Regions from separate parts of the Aminobacter sp. NyZ550 genome, predicted to be linked through region 4. Evidence: predicted binding sites of a transcription regulator. Region 4 holds the regulator's gene; each other region holds the start of a gene.

Region 1 (3,992 bases), 1.0 Mb from region 4:
GCGCACACCGCTGTTCGACCGTCGCGATTTCCTCAAGGCAGCTGGAGCAGGCTTCGTGCTTTCGCTCAGCCCCGCCAGGCGCGCACTGGCACTCGAAACCGACGCAATGTTCGCCACAGCTTACCAGTCCAGGACCGGCGAGTATGGCGTGGCGATCCTGTCGGAGGCCGGCAAGATCCTGCACAGCGTCACCCTGCCAGAGCGCGGACACGACGTGACATTCGATCCCGTCTCGCGCAAGTCGGTGGTGTTTGCGCGCCAGCCCGGCACCTTCATGCTGATGTTCGACCACACCGGCAAAGACACGCCGCTGACCATCCCGAGCATCGCCGGCCGCCACTATTACGGCCATGGCGTATTCTCGCCCGATGGCGCGCTGCTCTACGTCACCGAAAACGACTTCGACAACGCCGCCGGCATGGTCGGCGTCTATGACGCGCGCGACGGCTTCCGCCGCCTCAGCGAATTCCCGACCCATGGCGTCGGCCCGCATGAGCTGATCCTGCTTGGCGACGGGCGCACGCTCGCCATCTGCAATGGCGGCATCGAGACCCATCCGGATTTCGGCCGCGCCAAGCTCAACATTCCCACCATGAGGCCGTCCTTCGTGCTTGTCGACCGCGTCTCGGGCGATCTGATCGAGAAACACGAACTGCCGGAAAAGCTTCACCAACTGTCGATCCGGCATATGGACATCGACGCCCACGGCACCGTCTGGTTCGGCTGCCAGCACGAGGGGCCGGCAACGGAAAAGCCACTGTTGATCGGCCGAGCCGCGCGCGGCAAGGAGCTGGAAATGCTTGACATGCCCGAGGACATCCTCGGCGGTTTCCGCAACTATATCGGCTCGGTCGCGGCCAATCGCGACGCCGGGCTGATCGCCGTCTCTTCGCCGCAAGGCAACGCCTGGGCAATGATCGAGGCCAAGACGGGCAAGGTCGTGGCCAATGCCGATCTGGTCGAGGTTTGCGGGTTGGCGCCGGACCGCGATGGTTTCCTCGCCACCACGGGCGCCGGCCTTGTCGTCGATCCCGACGGCAAAAAGACCGACGATCCCGAGCATGTCTGGGACAACCACATGCTGCGGATCGATCCGCGAAATACGTAAGTCTTTACTTACCTATATCATGCCGGATACGTCGGAGAAGGCGACGGCCTTGCGCAACACGGCAAGGAAGCGTTCGCCGGCGATTTCAGCCGGGCCGCTGTTGTCGATCACCACATGGCCGGGACCACTGAGATCATGCGGAGCGGTACGCGCCAGTCTCGCCAGCACCTCGCCGCGCGATTCACGGCCGCGCGCGGCAAGCCGGGTGGCCAGGATTTCGGGTGCTGCGGTGATTTCGACGACGGCGACATTGGCGTAGCGCTGGCGTAGCGCCGGGATGACCCCGCGCGAGGTGTTGGCAACGACGACGTGGCCGACCGAAATGGCATCGTCGACGGAAGCTGGAATGCCGTAGCGCAAACCATGCGCCTCCCAGGAAAGCGCAAAGGCGCCCGATGCGTCAGCCTCGATGAAGGCGGCGTCGGCCAGCGTGTCGTGATCCTCGGTCGCGCCGTCGCTGTGGCGGGTGATGACGCGGCGGGCGAACTCGACATGGTCGTCGTCGGTCAGGCGCTCTCGGACATAGGCAATCAGCGTGTCCTTGCCGGCACCGCTGGGTCCGACGACGGCGACGAAGACGCCGTAGCGGACAGGAGAGCCAACGCGGGTCAGTTCACGCTCGATCAATGCTGAAACCATCATGCGACGTCATTTCCTCCATGTCCGCGCATCGGCCCGAAAATCGCTCTCGATTTTCGGAAAGCACGATGCGCCACTTTAAGCCTTGGAGCGTCCTTTGTGCGTCCACCCGGACGCACGGCGCTCTAGTGCCCCCGCCCTGGCGGCGCCGGCCCTTTTCAGCAAGCTCGGCGCATTGAACATCTCCAGTGCTGACCTGTCACGCCCCATGGCTTGGACCACGGGCAGGCGGCGGCACTGCGATGCCATTAGGCGATTTACATGACGGAATGACGAAACGAGATGCAGGGCGGCAAATCCGCCCCTGGCACCCTTGTTCAGGCGACCTTGTCGCGGACCTGATAGTCCTTGATCGCGGCGAAGCGGATCATCTTCCAGCGCTCGGCCTCGTAATTGAGCGAGAATTCGTGCTGAGCGAGGAACACCGGGTCGTTATCGAGATCGCGCGCGATGTCGCCGCGATGGCTTTCGATGAAGCGGTGCAGGTCGGCCTTGTCGTCGGCATCAATCCAGCGGCAGACAGAGAAGCGCGCCATCTCGAAATCGACGGGCAGGGTATATTCCACCGACAGGCGCTCCTTGAGCACGTCGATCTGCAGCGCACCGACGACGCCGACGATGGCAGGCGAGCCGTCCTCGGGCTGGAACAGCTGGACGACGCCTTCCTCGGCCATCTGGTGCAGCGCTTCCTTCAGCTTCTTGGCCTTCATCGCATCGCCGAGGCGGACGCGGCGCAGGATTTCGGGCGCAAAGTTGGGAACGCCGCGGAACAGGATGTCCTCGCCCTCGGTCAGCGTGTCGCCGATGCGCAACGTGCCGTGGTTTGGGATGCCGACGACGTCGCCGGCATAAGCCTCGTCGGCGGTGATGCGCGAACGGGCGAAGAAGAACTGCGGCGCTGACAGGCTCATCTGCTTGCCGGTGCGGACCAGCTTGGCCTTCATGCCGCGCTTGAGCTCGCCGGAGCAGACACGCACGAAGGCGATACGGTCGCGGTGGTTCGGGTCCATATTGGCCTGGATCTTGAAGACGAAGGACGTCATCTTCTCTTCCGTCGCCTCGACCTTGCGCGTGTCGGCCTCCTGAGCCCGAGGCGCGGGGCCGAAGTCGCCAAGCGCCTCAATCAGGTCGCGGACGCCGAAATTGCGCAGGGCCGAACCGAAATAGACCGGCGTCAGATGGCCTTCGCGGAACGCCTGCAGGTCGAACGGGCGGCAGGCCTCGCGGGCAAGCTCCAGTTCCTCGATAAACGCCGGGCGCTCATTGTCCGGCAACAGGCCGGCGGCGCGGTTGGAATCGGGACCATGCACCGGCGTGCGCTCGGCCTCGGCGTCGCCACGGCGCACCGCGTTCTGAGCGAGGTGATAGGTGCCGGAGAAGGTCTTGCCCTGACCGATCGGCCAGGTGATCGGGGCGGTGTCGAGCGCCAGCTTCTCTTCGATCTCGTCGAGAATCTCGAAGGTGTTGCGCGCCTCGCGGTCCATCTTGTTGACGAAGGTGATGATCGGAATGTCGCGCAGCCGGCAGACCTCGAACAGCTTCAGCGTCCGCGGCTCGATACCCTTAGCGGCGTCGATGACCATGACAGCACTGTCGACCGCAGACAACGTTCTATAGGTATCGTCGGCGAAGTCCTCGTGGCCGGGCGTGTCGAGCAGGTTGAAGACGTTGTCGCCATATTCGAAGGTCATCACCGAGGTGACGACCGAAATGCCGCGCTCGCGCTCGATCTTCATCCAGTCGGAGCGCGTCTGGATCTTGTCCTTCTTGGCCTTGACCTCGCCGGCGAGCTGGATCGCGCCGCCGAACAACAGCAGCTTTTCGGTCAGCGTCGTCTTGCCGGCGTCAGGGTGGGCGATGATCGCGAACGTACGGCGGCGCGCCACCGCCTTTTCGATGTCTTCAGCCATCGGGGATTCCTTGTGATGGCGGGCTTCTAACAGCCGAGGCCGTGCCTGTCGAGGAATTGGAGCAATGCAGGATGTTCAGGTCCTCCCTCCTCAAATGGGGGGGAGGTGCGACGTCAACGTCTGGCCTCTACCCCTTCAGCTCGAAGCCGCCCTCGGCCACCGTCTCGCCATTGACGATCAGCTCGATCAAGTGATGGCCGGGATAGTGCTTGCGTGTGGTGAAGTCGCGCACCGCCTGGCTGATCGAGAGTTCCTTCTGGCTGCCCGGCGCAAGGTTGATCTCCTTGAGCTTGAACACTTTCTTCGAGCTGCCGCCGCTTTTCTTGACGTAGTGC
Region 2 (3,992 bases), on a different replicon from region 4:
GAGCGCTCGTTCGCATGCCGCCTGCACGAGATCGTCGGCTAGATCACGCGACCGGCACAGCGAGATGGCGAACCGACGCAGATTGGGTAGGAAAGCGATCAGCCGATCGCTGACCGAAACATCGTCACCCTTCATGCAGTCCTATCCTGTCTCTCCCGCGGAAATCGGCGAGGTGATGGAATAAACCGGTCTCCCGTCCGTTGGGCTCAAAATGCACAAATGTAGTCAAAATGATATGGGATGACGAAAGGCTGATGTGGATCGCTAACAATTGCCATCAGCGCGCCATATCGCCAGGGAAAGGACAAACCATGAAGCTGAAGCGCCCGTCAGGTTCCCTTGCGCTTGTGTTCGCGGTGGCGCTGGGCGGCGCGACCTTTGGCGCGTCCGTGGTCACTCCCATGCGGGGAGAGGTTTTCGGCGGCGGGATTGCGCTGGCCGATGACGACGATGATGATGGCGGCGGAAGCCGCTCGGAGAGCAGGGATTCCAGCGCGCCGGGAACGGGGAAGGGGCGTAATCTCTTCGATCTCTTCGGCAAGCCTGAGCCACGACGCAAGGTGGTCCGTACAGCGCCCGCGCTTGTGCGCGAGGCGCCACGGGAGATCGTGGCAATCGGCCTCGATCAGGCCTCGATCACGCGCCTGACCGCCGCGAGCTACGGCATCAGCGACCGGGCCGATGTTCCGCTCGTTGGAGCCGAAATCGTCAAGCTCACTGTTCCCAACGGCACGACGCTCGAAGCGGCGCGTGCCGAGGTAGCGGCCACGGCACCCGATGCGGTCGTCGACTTCAACCATTTCTACCGCCCCGACCAGGACCGTGCCGAAGCTTGTGGCGCGGAACAATGCCTGGCGCGCCATGTCGTCGGCTGGCCGGAGGCATCTGACATGCCGGATCGCTGCACGGCATCGACGCGGATCGGACTCATCGACACGGCGATCAATGAGGAACATCTCGCCTTTGCCGGCGGGCGGATCGAGACGATCCGACTGGCGGCTGGTGACCTGCCTGAGTCCGGGCGCCAGCACGGCACCGCGGTGGCAGCCCTTCTCGTAGGCTCGGCGGAAAGCCGAACGCCGGGCCTCGTGCCCGGCGGCGAACTCGTTGCGGTGGATGCTTTCCAGCGCAATGGCAATGACGACCGGTCCGCCGTCTACGATCTTGTGCGGGCGATCAACCTGCTGGCGGGCAAGGGGGTGCTCGTCATCAACATGAGCCTGACGGGTCCGGCTAACCTTCTGCTGGAACGAACGGTCGAAGCGGCGGCAATGCGCGACATCGTGCTGGTCGCGGCCGCCGGCAATGGCGGCCCGCGCGCCGCCCCGCTCTACCCCGGCGCCTACGAGCCTGTGATCGCCGTAACGGCGATCGACCGGCGCAAGAATCCCTACCGGCGGGCCGGAGCCGGCGATCATATCGACATTGCAGCACCCGGCGTCCAGGTCTGGACGGCGGCCTCGGTCAAGGGTGCCTCATCAAAGACCGGCACGTCCTTTGCCGCACCTTTTGTCACGGCGGCAGTGGCGATGGTCAAGGCCGCCAATCCTGAGCTCAAGGCCGGCGAGGTCGAGACGCTTTTGCGCCAGGGTGCCGAGGATCTCGGCAAGCCCGGCAAGGATCCGGTGTTTGGCTGGGGCCTGCTCAACGCGCGAACGATCTGTCGGAGCTGAGCCGCAGGCGACGCGCGAGAGGCGTCTCGTATCATACTGTTTTCATGCCGATTTGCAGGTTTCACGCCGAGATTGAAAATAGTTTGCCGGCGATGGAATAGGTTCTCGCAACGCCCGTTTTTCCTGACGTAGCCGCTCGGCGGCGCAATTCAGGAGAACCGCAAATGCCAATCCCTTGCTCGCCTCGTCAGGCACTACGAAGGCCTTCTTCCACGACGGGGAGAGGGCAATGATCGCACAGTTGCTACAGACGCCCTTCGCGGCCGAACTCGCTCGCTTCTGCATCAACCTGACCGGCATGTCGGCACTGCTGTTCGGCATGTATTACCGTCGCTATCGCGACAAGGAACTGGTCACCGCCGCGGCGCTATTCAACATCTTCGTCTTTGCCGTGCTGACCGTGTTGTCGACCGTCCAGTTCGGCGTCGCCGCCGGCTTTGGCCTGTTCGCCATCCTGGCGCTGTTCACGCTCCGCTCGGAACCGCTGTCGAAGACCGAGATGACCTACTTCTTCGGCAGTGTGGCGGTTGCCGTCATCTGCTCGGTCCAGGGCACGACCTTGCCCTTCGTGGCGGTGACGGTTGCCTTGGTGCTCGTCGGTGCCTTCGTCATCGATCATCCCCGCATGCTGCAGTCGGTCAGCGGCACCAAGGTGTCGCTCGACAAGATCAATGTCGCGCTGCTGTCGGACCCCGCTGCCATGCGCTGCGAGCTGTCCCAGCGGCTGGGCGTCGACGTGCTGTCCTACCAGGTGCTGCAGCTCGACTACATCACGGAAATGGCGAAGCTCAATGTCCATTATCGCAAGCACTGACGTGCTGATCGCAGGCGGATTCGCGCCGATCAGCCTGAAGGCTCTGAACGGCAAGGCCGCCATGTTGGAGCGGCTGGACAACAAATATGTTGTCGACGGCACCGTGCTGATGCAGGCCGCCGGCGCTTTCACCGAGGTCTTCGACATGTTGGAGATCGAAGGCCGGCGCGCCTTCACTTACGAGACCTGCTACTTCGACGACGCCGGGCGCCGCAGCTATTTCGACCACCACCAGGGCCGGCGGCAGCGGGCCAAGGTGCGCATCCGGCGCTATGTCGAGGCGGGGCTATGCTTTCTGGAAGTGAAGCTGAAGGACAAGCGCGGCATGACCGTCAAGAAGCGCCTCGACCTCGACGTCGAGAGCTTCGGCAAACTCGACGACGAGGCAGTGACCTTCATCGACAAGGTCTACGACGCGCAATACGGCCAGGCCTTCCCACATCAACTGTCCCGTGTCCTCGACATGCGCTATCGCCGCATGACGCTGGTGGCCCGGCAGGGCGGCGAACGCATGACCATCGACACCGGTCTCGAGTTCTTTGCCGGCGGCGCGCGTCGTGCCGTCGACCCCAACCTGTTCATCCTCGAAACCAAGTCGGCAAATGGCAATGGCGTTGCCGACGGCATCCTCAGGGCGCTGCACCAGCACCCGACCAAGCGCTGCTCGAAATATTGCGTCGCCACCGCGCTGCTGAACCCCGGCACCAAGCACAACCGCTTCCTGCCGGCGCTGCGCAAGCTTGGCAGCGTGACCGATCGTCCAGCCCTGCACCAGCCAAACATCCAATAGGAGTGAGAGACATGATCAAGCACTTTACCGCCGCGCTGCTCGGCGCTTCAGCCCTCGTGCTCGCGGCCCCCGTCATGGCAGGTTCGTCCGAACTTGCAGTGCTGGACAGCAGGCCTGCTCCGGCAACCGCGCCGGACGGCCAATCGATCAACGAACTGTCCGGCCTTGCCTGGGATGCCGACGAGAAGCTGCTTTACGCCGTCTCCGACGACGGCGTGCTGCATCACTTCCGGCTCGAGATCGCGGACGGCAGGATCGCCAATCTGGAGCCCGTCCAGTCGGTGCCGTTGAGGGCAGGCGTGGCCCCACAGGTCGTCAACGCAGAGGGGCTGGCCGTCAGCAATGGCAACAACGGCAAGCAGGGCGACACCCAACTTCTCGTCGCCTTCGAGGATGGGCCGGCTATCCATCGGGTCAAGCCCGACGGCACCGTGCTCGGTGCGCTGCAACTGCCGGAAGCACTGGCCGATGCGGCAAAGTACAGCGAGGCCAACAGCCGCCTCGAAGCGGTGGCAATCGCGGGTTCGCTTGGTGTGGTCACTGCACCGGAGGAGGCGTTGCTGAGCGAGCCGGGCGACACCCACACCATCCATGGCCTCGACGGCAGGCGCTGGAGCTTCGCTACCTTCCAGCCCAAGCGCAGCAACCTCAAGGCAATCGAGCCGATGCCGGAAGGTCGCCTGCTGCTGATTGAACGGACGCGCCAACAGAAGGG
Region 3 (3,992 bases), 1.4 Mb from region 4:
GCAGGATGTCCGCGAGCGGGTCGATGCCAACCGCTTAACCGCATGGGGCAAGGCGATCTATCGACGCCGCAAGGAGACGGTCGAGCGATCCTTCGCCGATGCCAAGCAGTTCTTCGGCCATCGCTATGCCCGCTTCCGAGGGCGAACAAGCGTCGCCTGCCAGTGCCTGATCGCAGCCGCCGCCCAGAACATGAAAAAGATCGCAATCAGCCTCTGGCCAAAGCCAAAACCAAGCCTCGCATGAGGCCAAAGCCGGCTCGCAACGGCCTTGGCATCTGCCCCCCGACATCAATCCAAAAGCTCAATCAACCCACAAAACAAAACCCCGCCGAAATTCGACGGGGTTTGTCAGCAGTCTGACGGCCGCTGAACGCGGCCGCTTCCCTCAGGCACAAAGACTTCTATCCGACGGCGATCTTGCCGCCGCCCTGCCTGGTGATGGCGACGACGGCCGGTCGGACCGGCATATCGGGCTTGAAGTCGGGCCAGCGCGTCGACAGGTCCTCATAATAGGACGGACGGCCAAAGCCTTCCCAATCCTCGCCACCGTCGGCCGGATGCTGGACGGCAACGAATGCGGTCTGGTCGTCGGGCGTGAACAGCGGGCCGCACATCTCGGCGCCGACAGGCACGCGGAAGAACAGCTTCGAGGTGGCGCGCGCCGCGCCCTCGGTGTCGACGGCCCACAGGCCGTCGGTGCGGCCGGTGGCCTTGGGCGAATTTCCGTCAGTCGACACCCACAGGCGGCCGGCGGAGTCGACGGCGCAATTGTCGGGCATTCCGAACCAGCCATTTTGGGTGGTCGAAGTCGAAAATGACGCGCCGACCTCGGCGACCGACGGGTCACCACACTTGAGCAGCACTTCCCACTTGCCCTTGGTGGCGGTGAAATCGCTGCCGTCCTCGATCAGTTCGATGATGTGGCCGAAGGCGTTTTCGGCGCGCGGGTTGGCAGCGTCGACCTGGTCGGCCTTGCGCTTGGTGTTGTTGGTCAGCATGACATAGACCTTGCCGTTGACGGCATTGGGCTGGATGTCCTCGGGGCGGTCCATCTTGGTGGCACCGAGCAGGTCGGCGGCGCGGCGCGTCTCGATGACCACGTCGGCCTGGCTGACAAAGCCGTTGTCGGCCGTGAGCGGGCCGTCGCCCTGGACCAGCGGCAGCCAGGCGAAGGTGCCGTCCTCGGCGAATTTGGCGACGTAGAGCGTGCCGTCGTCGAGCAGGTCGAGATTGGCGGCGCGGTCGTCGGGGTTGAACTTGCCCTTGGTCACGAACTTGTAGACGTAGTCGAAGCGCTCGTCGTCGCCGAGATAGAAGACGACGCGGCCGTCGCTGGCCACGATGGATTCAGCGCCCTCGTGCTTGAAGCGACCGAGTGCCGTGCGCTTCTTAGGCAGCGAGTTCGGGTCGTTGACGTCGACCTCGACGATCCAGCCGAAGCGGTTGGGCTCATTCGGTTCCTTGGAGACGTCGAAGCGGTCGTAGAACTTGAACCACTCATAAGTGCCTTCCGGCACGCCGAGGCGCTTGTAGTTGGCGGCCTCCGGATGATCGGCCGGCAACTCGCCACCGAAATAACCGTGGAAGTTTTCCTCAGCCATGATGTAGGTGCCCCAGGGCGTGACGCCGCCGGCGCAGTTGTTGAGCGTGCCGTACACCTTGGTACCGGTGGCATCGGCATTGGTCTTCAGGCGATCATGGCCGGCGGCCGGGCCGGTCAGCTGCATCTCGGTGGTCGAAGTGATGCGGCGGTTGAGCTTGCCGTCGCGGACCGGATGCCACTTGCCCGCTTCCTTGCGGATCTCGACGATGGTGCCGCCATGGGCCGCCATCTCGATGTCGACGCGCTTCTGGTCCGCTGGCGCGACCTCGATCTTGCCCTCGACGATCTTGACGATGCCGGGGAACATCAGGTGCTCGTTGGTGTATTCGTGGTTGACCACCAGCAGGCCGTGCTCGGACGAGCCTTCGAGGGCGATATAGCCGACATAATCGTTGTTGTAGCCGAACTGCTTGGCCTGGGCTTCCGCCGACTGGTTGGTCGGATCGAATTCGGGCGCGTCGGCGAAGATCGGATCACCCCAGCGCAACAGCACGTCGGCGTCGTAGCCAGCGGCGACGTGATGCTTGTCGTCGATGCCGGCCTCGATCTCGTCGAAGGCAAAAGCGGAGGCAGAGGCGGCGCGGGCGTCGTCGGCGAGCAGGATTGCGATGGGGCTTACGGTTGCGGCGATGGCCGAGACGGCGAGCGAGCCCTGGAGGAAGCTGCGGCGGGAGAAGCGCTTGGCGATGATGTCGCCCATGGTGCGGTTGTCGGTCGGGTTGTGACCGGGACCGTCATTCTCCTCGAGCATCGAGGTGCGGAATTTCTGATCATGGGGCTGGTTCATGGCGTCGACCTCTGGCTGGGGTGTTCGGCTTGGGGTTCGCCGAGACCGCTAGTTGCCGTGCATAACAACAGCATGACAGATTGGCCGAAAATCCACAGCACCCAAAAACGTGACCTGAGTGCTCACGCGAGTTGGTTTGCTGCGACCTTTTGCATTGCATGCCTTTTCTTTGGGAAAGCCATCCCCACCTGTTGCGAATGGGTCGGGAAGCGGCCATCCCAAGGGCAGAACAGCCCCGAGACACGGCAGGACGATGCAGCAGAGATTGTGGAACAGGATCGAGTTTTCGCTTTTGGCGGCGGGCATCATCATTGCCGGCGGCCTGTGGGGCTTCGTCGAGTTGTCGGAGATCGCCCGCGACGCCGCACCGCACGCCTTCGATACCGACATCCTGCTGTTCTTCCGCGCGGCCGGCAACACCGCCGATCCGATCGGCCCCTCCTGGGTGGAAGAGGCGATGCGCGATATCACAGCGCTGGGCAGCGCCTCGGTGCTGATCTACATCACCGCGATCAGCATCATCTATCTCGGCATGTCCAGGCGCTGGGGACCGGCGCTGTTCGTATTCGTCTCGGTCGCCGGCGGCCAGGTGCTGTCGAGCCTGCTCAAGCTCGGCATCGACCGCCCCAGGCCCGACCTCGTGCCGCATCTGGCGCAGGTGCACACGATGAGCTTTCCAAGCGGCCACGCCATGCTATCGGCGGTCACCTATCTGACGCTGGGGGCGCTGCTGGCACGCTTCCTGCCCGGGCGGGCGGCGACGGTCTTCGTCTTTGCCATCGGCATCCTGACCACGCTCATGGTCGGCATCAGCCGCGTCTATCTCGGCGTGCACTGGCCTTCGGACGTGCTAGCGGGCTGGTGCGCGGGCTTTGCCTGGGCGACTTTGTGCTGGCTGATCAGCCGCCGCTTCATGCGGCCGGCCGAGGCCGATGAATGATATGGGGCTCAGGCATCAATAATGATGCTTGAAACATCATCATGAATGTATGATACATTCGTGATGCGGATCGAGACGGGACCACCTCAGTGATCACAGCCGCACAGATGCGCGCCGCAAGAGCGCTGGCAGGCATCGACCAGAAGACGCTCGCCGAAATGGCCGGTGTCTCGGTGCCGACGATCCAGCGCATGGAAGCAAGCGAGGGCGTGGTGCGTGGCGTGGTCGATACGCTGACCAAGGTCATCCAGGCGATCGAAGATGCCGGGGTGGAACTGATCGGCGAGAGCGAGACCGGCGGTCGGGGCGTGCGCCTGAAGAAGAAGGCGTGAAGCTTCCGGCTATCCGCATGATGTAGTCGCGACGGCGACCGCCGACAGTCTTGCCGACGAAGCCGCCGCGTTTCCAGTGGTGCGGATGATGAATGCAGGCGGCAATCCAAGGCGATACGGATCAGGGAAGCACGGGCAACCGACTTTCGCGGAACTGTTCACGCCCAAGCTGGTGACTGTTTTCCGCGAGGGCTATGGCGCGCTGCAGTTCAAGGCCGACGCGATTTCGGGGCTGACGGTGGCAATCGTGGCTCTGCCATTATCGATGGCAATCGCCATCGCATCGGGTGTGTCGCCTGACAAAGGGCTGTTCACGGCAATCGTCGGCGG
Region 4 (3,992 bases):
AGCAGGCGTTGTTCGGCGTCGATCTAAATATCCGGGAGCACCAGGTGACGGCGCTGATCGGCCCGTCGGGCTGCGGCAAGTCGACCTTCCTGCGCTGTCTCAACCGCATGAACGACACCATCGACAGCGCTCGCGTCGGCGGCAAGATCACGCTCGACAATGAAGACATCTACGATCCCAAGATCGATGTCGTCGAACTGCGTGCCCGCGTCGGCATGGTGTTCCAGAAGCCGAACCCGTTCCCGAAGTCGATCTACGAGAATGTCGCTTACGGCCCGAAGATTCATGGCTTGACGCGCAGCAAGGCCGAGCTCGACGCGGTTGTCGAGTCCAGCTTGAAGAAGGCGGCACTTTGGAACGAGGTCAAGGATCGTCTGACTGAGTCCGGCACCGGCCTGTCGGGCGGGCAGCAGCAGCGCCTGTGCATCGCGCGCGCCATCGCCGTTTCGCCCGAGGTGATCCTGATGGACGAGCCGTGTTCGGCGCTCGACCCTATCGCCACCGCCAAGGTCGAGGAGCTGATCGACGAACTGCGCGAGAACTACACGATCGTCATCGTCACGCACTCGATGCAGCAGGCGGCGCGCGTGTCGCAGCGCACGGCGATGTTCCACCTCGGCTATCTCGTCGAGGAAGGCCCGACCGACAAGATGTTCACCAACCCCGACGACAAGCGGACGCAGGACTACATCACCGGCCGCTTCGGCTGAGTGGGTTTCGTCGCGGCACACGATACGAGGAAGAAATCATGGGCGAACATACAGTCCGGTCCTTCGACGAAGAACTTCAGCACGTCGACCAGCTCATCCGCGACATGGGCGATCTTTCCGGCGCAATGGTGGCCGGCGCCATCCGCGCGCTTCTCACGTCCGACCAGGCACTGGCGCAAAACGTCGTTGCCGACGATACGATCATGGACGCCAAGCAGCGCGATCTCGACAATTCGGCGATCACGCTGATCGCCAAGCGCCAGCCGATGGCGCAGGATTTGCGCGCCGTGGTCGGTGCCATCCGCATGGCGGGTGACCTCGAGCGCATCGGCGACCTCGCCAAGAACATTGCCAAGCGGGTCGGCGCCGTCGGCCAGTCGCCGACCCCGCGCAATCTCTCGCATTCGATCGATGCGATGGCGCAGCTGGTGCTTGGCCAGGTTCGCGGCGTCGTCGATCTCTATGTCGCGCGTCAGGCCGAGGGCCTGAAGGATCTGCGCGCCGACGACCAGAAGATCGACATCCAGTACACCGCCGTGTTCCGCGAACTCCTGACCTACATGATGGAAGATCCGCGCAACATCACGGCCTGCACGCATCTGCTGTTCTGCGCCAAGAACCTCGAGCGCATCGGCGACCATGTCACCAACATCGCCGAGAACGCCTATTTCGTCGTGACGGGTACGCAGCTGCCGCTGAACCGGCCCAAGGTCGACGAGACCACGACGACGGTTCCGGCCTGAGCATTTCCGCAACCGCATGCGTTTGGCGCGGGGGCGCTGCATAGGTTAAATCAGCGCATGGTCCAGAAGCGGCCATGCGCAAGGACAAGGTATAGCCAATGATCGCTCCCAAGGTCATGGTCGTCGAAGACGAAGAGCCGCTGGGCGTGCTGCTTCGCTACAATCTCGAATCCGAAGGCTATCAGGTCGAGGTCGTCACGCGTGGCGACGAGGCCGAGATCCGGCTCCAGGAAAACGTGCCCGACCTGCTGGTGCTCGACTGGATGGTGCCGGCGCTGTCGGGTATCGAACTGTGCCGCCGGCTCAGGATGCGTCCCGACACCGAACGCCTGCCGATCATCATGCTGACGGCGCGGGGCGAGGAAAGCGACAGGGTGCGTGGCCTTTCGACCGGTGCCGACGATTATCTGGTCAAGCCGTTCTCGACGCCGGAATTCATGGCGCGCGTCAAGGCGCTGCTGCGCCGGGCCAAACCCGAGGTGTTGTCCTCGGTGCTCAAGGTCGGCGACATCATGCTCGACCGCGAGTCGCACCGCGTCTACCGCAAGAAGAGCGAGATCAAGCTCGGGCCGACCGAATTCCGCTTGCTCGAATTCATGATGCGGCACCCGGGCCGCGTGTTCTCGCGCAGCCAGTTGCTCGACAATGTCTGGGGCGAGACGATCTATATCGATGAGCGCACCGTTGACGTGCATGTCGGGCGCCTGCGCAAGGCGGTCAACAACGGCCGCATGCCTGACGTGATCCGGACCATCCGCGGTGCCGGCTACGCCATCCGCGAGGACTGAGCCGCTTCGGGCTCTTTTCCGCTCAGCTAGGCGACGTCGGCACCGGCACGGCGTGGAGCCGTGCCTGCGGCAATGATCTCCTGATCAACGGCAAGCAGCGCGCGCATCATCGCGCCCTCGCGTTTGAGTGGAACCTCGTTGGGTTCGGTGTCGAAGGAGATCGCCTTCGAGTGCAGCCCGCCCGCCGTCTTGGCGATGGCCGCGCGCACATGTGGCTCCATGATGTCGAAGGCGGTTGCGCCGACGCCGACGAAGGCGAGGGGGGCGGGGTCGAACAGCGCAAACATCGAGCCGAGACCAAAGCCGATGGCTTCGCCGGCCTTGCGGAAGGCCTCGCGTTCGGGGCCATCATGGTCACGTGCCGCATCGGCCACGGCCCTGATGTCGTCGTCGGACAGGTCGGCCAGCGGCTCGGCATTTTCGTCGCCAACCCTTGCGTTGCGCCAGATGGCGTAGTTGCCGGCATAGGCCTCGATGCAGCCGCGGCGGCCGCAGCGACAAAGCGCGCCGTCCGGGCGATGGATCATGTGGCCGAACTCGGCACCCGACGACTGCGTGCCGGTGAACAGCTCGCCCTTGATGACGAGGCCCATGCCGATGCCGTGCGAGAGCAGGATGGCGATGAAGTCGTCGCGATAACGCATCGGATCTCGCCAGCGGAGGGCCTCGGCGATCATGTTGCAGTCGTTCTCGACCGAAACAGGTACGCCGAACTCCTGCTCCAGCCGGTCGGCGAAGGGGATGTCGTCGTAGCGGGTGATCGGAGACCACAACAGCTTGCGCGAGGCGGCGTCGGTGATGCCCTGGACGGCGATGGCGATGCGTAGAACGGCGCCGCCCGAAGTGCCGGCCCTGTCGATCAGGCGCCGGACCATTCCGACGCATTCGTCGACCAGCGCCTCGGCAGGCATCTGCTGCGTGACAAGCCGCCGGGTCTCTTCGGTCACGGTGTTGCCGGCATAGTCGATGATGGCGGCGGACAGGCTGTTGAGCGAGAGCACGACCGCAACGACAGACGCAGCGTCGGCATCGAGCATCAACCCGACCTGCGGCCGCCCCCGTTTCATGGAGACGGGTTCGCTGAACTTGGCCTCGGCAAGGATGCCTTCTGATATGAGATCGGAGGAAATAGTCGAGATCGTCGAATGGCTGAGGCCGGTGGTGGCGGCGATTTCGGTGCGCGATGGCTGGCTGGCTCGGCGAACCGCGGATATAACCATGGCGCGGTTGCGCCGTCTCAGATCGTCGTGACGTATGCCGACCGACATGTGCTCGTCTTCCTCCCGGCGAAGCGCTGCCCTTCTTAAGCGGCAGTCCCTTACGCGCCAAGTGATTGTGACAGAGCCAGCGCCAAATGTCTCTATTTATTTCGGGCTCCGAAAAAAATAAGGAGCGCTCGCGAAACCATGTTGACAGTGGCCGGGCATTGAGTCAGTATTTTTTCGAGGCTCGAAAAAAAGAGCTTCTCCAAGGGCTATCGCGAAGTAGGCGCGCCCATTGGGCGCAGGGAGGAAATAATGAAAAAGTTTACCACCGCCATCCTGGCGGGCGTTGCCATGACTCTGTCGCTTACGGCAGTGACTTCGGCAAAGGACAAGGTCATCGGCGTCTCCTGGTCGAACTTCCAGGAAGAGCGCTGGAAGACCGACGAAGCCGCCATGAAGGCCGCCATCGAGGCCGCCGGCGACAAGTACATCTCGGCTGACGCGCAGTCGTCGCCGGCCAAGCAGCTGACCGACGTCGAAAGCCTG

The links. Region 4 encodes PhoB, which activates phosphate uptake and scavenging genes when phosphate is short. Its sites were predicted from a motif close to TGTCATNNANCTGTCAT; they were not measured.
Region 1: the regulator PhoB is predicted to act here: its motif matches at 2,009-2,025, upstream of phnN (phosphonate metabolism protein/1,5-bisphosphokinase (PRPP-forming) PhnN).
Region 2: the regulator PhoB is predicted to act here: its motif matches at 1,703-1,719, upstream of N7E70_RS28910 (DUF4956 domain-containing protein).
Region 3: the regulator PhoB is predicted to act here: its motif matches at 2,452-2,468, upstream of N7E70_RS00320 (PhoX family protein).

What each region holds. Positions count from the first base shown of each region.
Region 1 covers NZ_CP114190.1:454,949-458,940, forward strand. Annotated here, with positions in the region: gene N7E70_RS02275 (DUF1513 domain-containing protein) at 1-1,108, shown strand, start outside; gene phnN (phosphonate metabolism protein/1,5-bisphosphokinase (PRPP-forming) PhnN) at 1,121-1,750, opposite strand; gene N7E70_RS02285 (peptide chain release factor 3) at 2,065-3,657, opposite strand; gene N7E70_RS02290 (DNA alkylation repair protein) at 3,785-3,992, opposite strand, start outside.
Region 2 covers NZ_CP114191.1:350,385-354,376, reverse strand. Annotated here, with positions in the region: gene N7E70_RS28920 (RNA polymerase sigma factor) at 1-135, opposite strand, end outside; gene N7E70_RS28915 (S8 family serine peptidase) at 312-1,673, shown strand; gene N7E70_RS28910 (DUF4956 domain-containing protein) at 1,903-2,487, shown strand; gene N7E70_RS28905 (polyphosphate polymerase domain-containing protein) at 2,465-3,277, shown strand; gene N7E70_RS28900 (esterase-like activity of phytase family protein) at 3,289-3,992, shown strand, end outside.
Region 3 covers NZ_CP114190.1:64,515-68,506, forward strand. Annotated here, with positions in the region: gene N7E70_RS00315 (IS1182 family transposase) at 1-244, shown strand, start outside; gene N7E70_RS00320 (PhoX family protein) at 402-2,390, opposite strand; gene N7E70_RS00325 (phosphatase PAP2 family protein) at 2,644-3,330, shown strand; gene N7E70_RS00330 (helix-turn-helix domain-containing protein) at 3,420-3,662, shown strand; gene N7E70_RS00335 (SulP family inorganic anion transporter) at 3,748-3,992, shown strand, end outside.
Region 4 covers NZ_CP114190.1:1,473,266-1,477,257, forward strand. Annotated here, with positions in the region: gene pstB (phosphate ABC transporter ATP-binding protein PstB) at 1-710, shown strand, start outside; gene phoU (phosphate signaling complex protein PhoU) at 749-1,453, shown strand; gene phoB (phosphate regulon transcriptional regulator PhoB) at 1,552-2,241, shown strand; gene N7E70_RS07360 (ROK family protein) at 2,268-3,509, opposite strand; gene xylF (D-xylose ABC transporter substrate-binding protein) at 3,759-3,992, shown strand, end outside.